2 regions of the Streptomyces sp. NBC_01092 genome follow, and region 2 is predicted to be linked to the other one. Evidence: riboswitches for the same ligand, from Rfam matches in the RefSeq annotation. Region 2 holds a riboswitch; the other holds the start of a gene.
What was found. Region 2 has a riboswitch for cyclic di-AMP ahead of OG254_RS07670 (C40 family peptidase). Riboswitches for the same ligand answer to the same signal wherever they lie in the genome.
Positions count from the first base shown of each region.

Region 1: linked by a shared signal. The riboswitch ahead of OG254_RS23465 (M23 family metallopeptidase) and the one ahead of OG254_RS07670 (C40 family peptidase) in region 2 are both predicted to bind cyclic di-AMP.

Region 1 covers NZ_CP108659.1:5,204,049-5,208,249, reverse strand. Annotated here, with positions in the region: gene OG254_RS23480 (dihydrofolate reductase family protein) at 1-618, shown strand, start outside; tRNA gene OG254_RS23475 (tRNA-Met) at 751-824, shown strand; gene OG254_RS23470 (PP2C family protein-serine/threonine phosphatase) at 926-2,011, shown strand; cyclic di-AMP (ydaO/yuaA leader) riboswitch at 2,245-2,402, shown strand; gene OG254_RS23465 (M23 family metallopeptidase) at 2,414-3,442, shown strand; gene OG254_RS23460 (PrsW family intramembrane metalloprotease) at 3,574-4,201, opposite strand, start outside.
Region 2 covers NZ_CP108659.1:1,760,061-1,764,261, forward strand. Annotated here, with positions in the region: gene OG254_RS07660 (ATP-dependent Clp protease proteolytic subunit) at 26-661, shown strand; gene OG254_RS07665 (hypothetical protein) at 669-977, shown strand; cyclic di-AMP (ydaO/yuaA leader) riboswitch at 1,320-1,529, shown strand; gene OG254_RS07670 (C40 family peptidase) at 1,533-2,006, shown strand; gene OG254_RS07675 (LysE family translocator) at 2,060-2,674, opposite strand; gene OG254_RS07680 (LysR family transcriptional regulator) at 2,778-3,704, shown strand; gene OG254_RS07685 (ATP-binding protein) at 3,709-4,167, opposite strand.

The sequences.
Region 1 (4,201 bases), 3.4 Mb from region 2:
TTGCAGCTGGTGCTGGCGCCGCTGTTCGTGGGCGACCCCGAGGCGCCGCGGCTGTTCGGGCCGGGCGGCTACCAGGGCGGGCGGCTGCGCCTGCTGGAGTCGCGCCGTATCGAGGACGTCGTGCTGATGCGCTACGCGCCGACGGCGCCCGGCACCGGCACCCTCCCCGCTGCCGCGGACCGGCACTGGATGGCGCTGGCGTGCGAGCTGGCCGCGCAGTGCCCGCCGTCGGAGACGGCCTTCAGCGTCGGCGCGGTGGTCGTGGCGGCCGACGGGACCGAGCTGGCGCGCGGGCACTCCCGGGAGGGCGGCGACCTCGTGGTGCACGCCGAGGAGGCGGCACTGGCGAAGATCGCGACCGGGGATCCGCGGCTCGCGTCCGCGACGGTGTACAGCAGCCTGGAGCCGTGCACGCACCGCTCGTCCCGGCCCCTGCCCTGCGCGCGGCTGATCCTTGCGGCGGGGGTCCGCCGGGTGGTGACGGCCTGGCGCGAGCCGGACACCTTCGTGGCGGGGGCCGACGGGAGCGGGATGCTCGCGGCGCAGGGCGTGGATGTCCTGGTCCTGCCGGAGTACGAGGAGCGGGCCAAGGCGCCCAATGCACACCTGCTGCCCTGAGGCGCCTAGGTGCCGCCCGGGTGCCTGGACGTGACCTGGGTCGCACGAGCGCCCGAAAAGTCCTGTTCAGGGCGGTTCCCTGGAAACGTGTGTGCTTCGGGCCTCGCGGATGGCGTACTATTGAGTCAACGACGCGGGGTGGAGCAGCTCGGTAGCTCGCTGGGCTCATAACCCAGAGGTCGCAGGTTCAAATCCTGTCCCCGCTACTGAAGACTCAGGGCCGGAACTCATCAGTTCCGGCCCTGAGTGTTTTCCCGGTCGGCTCCCAGCGCTCGCTCCCCGCCCCCGCTTCGGCAACCCTGGTCAGGTGGAGCAACGGCGGATCTCCTACGCACGCCGGTTCGTCCGGCTGCTCCCCGCCCTGCTGATCGCGGCCGGAGCGGTGTACGACCACGCCACGCCCACGGACGTCACCGGCGCCCCCTTCTTCACCGCCGCGCCCCTGGTCGCCGCCCCTCTTTACTCGCAGCGCGGCACGGTGATCACGGGCGCCGTGGCCGTCGCCGTACTGCTCGTGATGCGCGGCCTGGGTGGCGGCCTCTCGCGCGCGGAGGTGATCACCGAGGTGGTCACCGTCGTGGTCGTCTCCGTGCTCGCCGTCCTCATCAACCTCCTCGTGCGCCGCAGCGACGAGCGCCTCGCGTCCGTCCGCGAGATCGCCGAGGCCGCCCAGCGCGCCGTGCTGCCCGAACCCGCCGAGCGGATCGGCGGGTTCCGGATCGCCGCGCGTTACGAGGCGGCCCAGGAGGGCGCCTCCATCGGCGGGGACCTGTACGCGGTGCAGGACAGCCCGCACGGCGTCCGGCTGGTCGTGGGGGACGTGCGCGGCAAGGGCATGGGAGCGGTCGGGGCGGTCGCCGTCGTGATCGGGGCCTTCCGGGAGGCCGCGGAGCAGGAGGCCACGCTGGAGGCGGTCGCCCAGCGACTGGAGCGGGCGCTCGCGCGCGAGCGCACCCGGCGGGACGGGGACGAGTCCCGCGAGGGCTTCACCACCGTCGTGCTCGCCGAGCTGCCCCACGGCGGCGGGATCGTCCGCCTCGTCAACCGCGGGCATCCGACGCCCCTGCTGCTGTACGCCGACGGCACCGTACGCCCGCTGCCCGCCACCGAGCCCGCCCTGCCGCTCGGCATGGACGAGCTCGGCACCTGGCCCGACCGGGCCGACGAGGCAGGCTTCCCACGCGGGGCCACGCTGCTGCTGTACACCGACGGGCTCTCCGAGGCGCGGGACGGCGGCGGGCGGTTCTACGAGCCCGAGACGGGCCTCGCGGGGCGCGCCAACGCGCTGCGCGACCCGGGCGAGCTGCTCGGTGTGCTTTCGGTGGAGGTCCGCCGGCACTCCGGAGGAGGAATGGCGGACGACATGGCCCTCATGGCCGTACGGCGACCTTGATCGTCATCACCCGGGGTGATCGAGTGACCGCCCTCCGCATAACAACTGACACACCGTCAATACCTATGTGGCTGCTGAACCTTGGCCAACTCGCCCGTTTTGGGCCGGTCATGACCCGTAAGTCCAGGCGAAAATCGTTAATGATCAAGAGGAACAGCTTGGAATCCGCACCCCGCGTCTATTAACGTTCGATAACGCAGCGCGGTCGTCCCAGCCGTCACAAGAGTCGGCTCCGTGCGCACGCGCCGAATCCCGCAAGGGAACCGGGGAACCACCACCTTGGGGTGAATCGCACGGATTCCACCGTGGAAGCACGGTTGGTATACGCGCGTAGGAGACCTTCCTGCTCCGAACCCGTCAGCTAACCCGGTAGGCGAGAAGGAAGGAAAGGAGTACGCCCACGTGGCGTCCAACCGGCCTGCCCCGCAAGCCCCGTTCGTGCCGAGTCAGCGCAACACCGACACCTTCGGCTACGACAGCTACCGCACCGACGAGGGCCCGTACGAGGAGTGGAACCCGACCTCGGAGTCCCTTCGTCCCGTCCGTGGCAGGCACCGCGTCTCCAAGCAGCGTGGCGGGGGACTCGCCCGCAGCTCCACCGTTCTCGGCGTAGGCGTCATAGCCGCCGTCGGCGCGGGCGGCATGGCCAGCGCGAACAGCGGCAAGCCGCCGGTCGCCATCACCATGCCCGACCTGCCCCTGATCTCCGACGACTCCTCCGACGAGCCCGCCGAGGACACGGCCACCGCGCTCAGCACCATGGGCGAGACCGTCGAGGAGACCCCGCAGGGCACCTCCGACGCCGGTGAGGCGCTGCGCAGCCGGATCATCGCGCAGGCCGAGCTCCAGCAGGACCAGATCGACAGCAAGGCCGCCGCGGCCGCCGTCGCCGCCGCCGAGAAGGAGGCCACCGCAGCGGCCGCCAAGGCGGAGAAGGAGGCCGAGGCCAAGGCCGCCGCCGCGAAGGCAGCCGCCGAGGAGGAGGCCCGCAAGAAGGCCGAGGCCGAGCGCCTCGCCGAGCTGGCCAAGCAGTACACGCTGCCGACCTCCTCGTACACGATCACCTCGACGTTCGGTCAGGCCGGCGCCTACTGGTCCTCCGGGTACCACACGGGCCTCGACTTCGCCGCCCCCACCGGGACGCTGATCAAGGCGATCCACTCCGGCACGGTCACCTTCGCCGGCTGGGACGGCTCGTACGGCTACAAGACGGAGATCACCCTCGATGACGGCACCGAGCTCTGGTTCGCGCACCAGTCCTCGATCAGCGTCAGCGTGGGCCAGAAGGTCAACACGGGCGACGTGATCGGCCGCGTGGGCGCGACGGGCAACGTGACCGGCGCCCACCTGCACCTCGAGGTGCACCCCGGTGGCAGCACGAACGGCATCGACCCGATGGCGTGGCTCCAGGGCAAGGGGCTCACCCCCTGAGGCACCCCTCGACGGGTATCCACTTCTGATCCCCGGCGGTCCTGGCGACGACCCCCCGACGCCAGGGCCGCCGGTTCGGTGTGTGGCTCGATCGCTCTTCCCGGGGACGCCCTTCGCGCGCCCCGGCCCGGTCAGGTCCGATACGGGTTGTACGCGGGGTACGGCGCCGTCTGTCCGTACGCGGGCCCGTACGAGGGCGCGTTGACCTGGCCGTACGACTGCCAGTGGACCGGCATCGGGAGCGGCGCCGGGTGGCCGTAGCCATGGCCGTACCCGTGCTCGTGCCGCGGCCCGGCCTGTGCGGCGGCCGCGTGTTCCAGGGCCGGGCGGGCGAACTCCCGGCGGTGCCACAGCTCGTGCAGCAACTCCTGTTCCCGTACGACGAAGTCCGCGCCGGCCCGTCCGCGGCGCCCCCGGTGCCGTAGGAACGCCAGCGACGTGGCGTAGGCCTCGTACTGCGCCACCGCCCGCGCCGCCGGCCGCCCGCCCCGGTGTCGCGCGTACTGCCGGGCCACCCGCCGGTCCCGCATCGAGCCCAGCACGAACGGCTCGCTCGGCGACAGCCACCCGGCGACGACGTAGGCGGGCAGCTCCTCGCGCACCGTCCGCAGCTCGCGCTGCCGGGTCCAGATCACCAGCCAGGTCAGCAGGCCGAACGCGGGCACCATGAAGGCCGCGTACACGGCGAAGAAGCCGTACTCGCCGAAGGTCGAGGAGCCGTTCCACATCGCGTGCATGCCCATGGCGAGCAAGAGCCCG
Region 2 (4,201 bases):
CACCCCGGCAAGGGAGGCGCGAGCCATGACCCGACCGTCCGCCCGCTACGTACTGCCCGAGTTCACCGAACGCACGAGTTCAGGCGTCAGGACGCAGGATCCGTACTCGAAGCTGATGGAGGAGCGGATCGTCTTTCTCGGCACGCCGATCGACGACACGTCGGCGAACGACGTGATGGCCCAGTTCATGTACCTGGAGCACAAGGACCCCGACCAGGACATCTCGCTGTACATCAATTCGCCCGGCGGCTCGTTCAGTGCGATGTCGGCGATCTACGACACGATGCAGTTCGTCGCCTGTGACGTGGAGACGATCTGCCTGGGCCAGGCTGCCTCGGCCGGCGCCGTGCTGCTGGCGGCGGGCACCCCGGGCAAGCGGTTCGCGCTGCCGGGGGCCCGGGTGGTGATCCATCAGCCGGCGCTGCCCGAGCCGGTCGAGGGGCAGGCGAGCGATCTGGCGATCCAGGCGGACGAACTGACGCGGGTTCGCACCCGCCTGGAGGAGATGCTCGCCCGGCACACCGGGCGCGCTCGCGAGCAAGTGGCCGCCGACATCGAGCGGGACAAGATCCTGAACGCCCAAGAGGCGCTGGAATACGGGCTGGTGGACCGGATCGTCCCGAGCCGCAAGGCCACGCTCGCTCCGCCGACGGGACGGTGACCGGCCGGTGCTTCCACCCGAGTTGCCTCCGCTGCCCGCACTGACCCGTGCGGAGGGCGAGTTGATCGACCGTTATCTCGACGTGGTGGACCTGCTCGGCCGGATCAACCCGGCGCAGGAAGGCGATACCTATCGAGGACTGCGTGCCGCGCAGGCGCTCGTGAGCAGAGCGGCCGAGCTACGGGACGCGCTGGCGCTGATGCACCAGCGGGGCGAGACGGAGCTGCACGCTCACACGCTGGCGCGTGCGTTGCGCGTGCTGGACGGAGAGCGCCGCACGGCTCGTGTCACGGTGCCCCCGCGCTCCGACAGTTGACGACGCGTACGACCCGGATTCCGGACGCCCCGACCCACTGACGAGGCGTCCGGAGCTGAGCCGAAACGGACCAAACGGCGTACCCCCGTTCGGCGTAGCCAGTTCTACTTTTGTACGCCCGTCAGGGTTGCGCAACGGACATGACCCCCAGGCGGAATCAGGCACTCCATCCCTGGTCCGGGACTCCTCGACCCCCTGGACACCCCCTCGAACACGGCGGTACCCACCCGAACGGGTGAGTGGTGAGTAACACCACAAACCCCCGATTCCGTTGGGTATTTCGTTCATTCGTGCGTCAAGATCCCTGACTGACGACAAGCCCCCGCCGCAGCGGCGGGGCGGTCCGGGCGGACGCCGAGTCCTGCCGCCTCCCGGATGACCGGTCGACGGAGTGGATCGGCAGGAGTGGAGGACCCGAGCAAGACGGGTCGCCGGAGCGGACGTTCGTTCGATCCGAGCAACCCTTGGGGTGAAGCCGCGGCAACGCGGCCGGGCAACTTCGCCAGCCCGAATCCGACAGGTCATCCTTCACAGGCGGCTGACGAAGGGTTGCGCATGACTGCGCTCAATCGTGTCCCGTCGCTCATGGTCCGCGCCGGTACGGCCTCGGCCATGACCCTCGCCGCTGTGGGCGGCTCGATCGTGGCGCCCGGCCTCGCCTCGGAGGCGGAGGCCGCCACGCCGGCGTCGAAGGCACTTCAGATCGCGGCCTCGAAGAAGGGCTCCCCGTACAGGTGGGGCGCCACGGGGCCGAACCGGTTCGACTGCTCCGGGCTCACGCTGTACTCGTACAAGAAGGCGGGCAAGAAGCTGCCCCGCACGGCGGCCCAGCAGTACAACAAGACGCGCCACATCTCCGCCAAGAACCGCAAGGCCGGGGACCTGGTGTTCTTCCACTCGGGGTCGTACGTCTACCACGTCGGCATCTACGCCGGGAAGGGAAAGCTCTGGCACTCCCCGAAGACCGGGGACGTCGTGAAGCTCCAGAAGATCTGGACGAGGAGCGTCTGGTACGGCCGGGTCAAGTGACCTTCCCGGGGGCGGTGGCGGCGGCCTGACCCGCCGTCACCGTTCCCGGGGCCTCAGACGGCCATCAGCGGCCCCGCGAGGAGAGCCGCGCCGAAGGCCGTCAGCGCCGCGCCGGTGGCGAGCGTGACCGCACGAGCGGCCCGCGGCCGGCGCAGCCACCTGCCGAGCCGGTCCACCAGCAGGGCGACCACCTGGAACCACACCAGCGCGATCGCCAGCACGATCAGGGCGAGCAGCAGCGTCCTGGGCATCGCGGGAGAGCCCGCGGGCACGAACTGAGGCAGCACGCTGAGGAACGTGAGGGACGCCTTCGGGTTGAGGGCGTTGGTCACGAAGCCCTGCCGCAGCGGCCGCGCGGTGGACTCCTCCCGCGTGTCCACCACTTCGGTGTGCCGCTGCCGCAGCGTCTGGATGCCCAGGTACAACACGTAGACGCCGCCCACCACTTGGAGCGCGCCGAACAGCGCCGGTACGGCGGCCAGGACCGCGGCGACGCCCACCACCGCCAGCGTCACATGCACCAGCAGCCCCGCCCCGATCCCGAGCGCGCAGGCGGAGCCGGCCCGGCGCGAGACGAGGGCGTTGCGTACGACGACGGTGAAGTCGGCCCCGGGTATGGCGACGAGGCCGGCGGAGACCCCGGTGAAGGCGATGAGCTGAGCGTCCATGCCACCCAGCGTGCCGCGCGGAAGCCTTCAGCAGGTATGTCGAATATCCTGGGAAGCCATAAAGCATTGCTTAAGGCTGAGGTTCAGACAGACAGGGGCCCGCATGTTCGACCCGATCCGGCTCGCCGCCCTGGTGGCGGTCGCTGAGGCGGGTTCGATCACCCGGGCCGCCGAGCGGCTCGGCTACACCACGCCCGCGCTCTCCCAGCAGCTGGCCAAGCTGGAGCGCGAGGCGGGCACGGCCCTGCTGGTACGGCACCACCGCGGGGCGCGGCTCACGGGTGCGGGCGAGCTGCTGGTGGCCCGGGCGCGGCGGGTGCTCGACGAGCTCGACCGGGCCCGGCACGAGCTGGCCCTGCTGACCGGCCTGTCCGGCGGCACGCTGCGGCTCGGCACCTTCCAGACGGCCGGCATCCATCTGCTGCCGCCGGCCCTCAGCGCGTTCCGCCGGGCGCATCCGGACGTGGAGCTGACGGTCGCCGACTACGAGCCGTCGGCCGGGGTCGCCGCGGTGGCGGCGGGCGAGGTCGACCTGGCGCTGACCCACACCTACGAGCCGGGGGAACCGACCGCGCTGCCCGCCTCCGTCGGCATCGAGGCGATCCTCGTCGAGGAGCTCGTCCTGGTGTCTGCTCCGGGCCACGTCCTCACGAGCGGCGCCGCACGGCTGCCGCTGGCCGAGCTCGCCGGGCAGCCCCTGATCAGCATGGCGCCGGACGCTCCGGCCCGGCGGGGTGTGGAGGCGGCGCTGGCCAGGGCGGGGGCCACGCCGTCAGTGCTGGTGCCGACGCCTGGCTATCTCCTGGTGTGCGCGCTGGCCAGTGCGGGGCTGGGGGTCGCGGTCGTACCGGAGATGGTGGCGCGCACGTCGGTCACACCGGTCGGGGTGCGCGCGCTGGAAGGCGGGCAGTTGCGCCGTACGGTCTCGGTCGCCCATCGCGTCGACGAGGCGGCTCCCGCCGCGGACGCCTTCCGGGCCCTGCTGCGCGGCACCTTCGGCCGCTCGTCGGGACAGCCGCAGCAGGCCTGAGGGGCTACGGCTCCTGCGGGGCGGCGGCGGCGACCGGAGCGGCAGGCACGGTCCACGGCAGTTCGATGGAGACGGTCTTGCCGCCCTCGCGGGTCGGGCGCACTCTCAGCTTGCCGCCGCACTCCGCGGTCAGCCAGCGGATGATGACCATCCCGCGTCCATTGTCCTGCTGCACGGCGGCCGGGAGGCGTTTGGGGAAGCGGGGGTGGCTGTCGGTGACGCCGATGCGCAGGTGTTCGTCACGGTCGAGCACGAGGTCCACCGTGAAGGTGGGTGACTGGCCCAGGGTGTGCTGTACGGCGTTGGTGGTGAGTTCGGAGACGATCAGGCGGATGGTGTCGGCGATTTCCGTGTCGGGCGGCAGTCCCCACTCGGCGAGGGTGGTGAGCACATAGGCCCGGGCCGCGCAGACCGAAGCGGGATCGCTCGGCAGAGTGACGGATGCTTCCAGATGATCTGCCATGGCGACGTCGTCCCTTTCCCAACGGGAGCGCAGT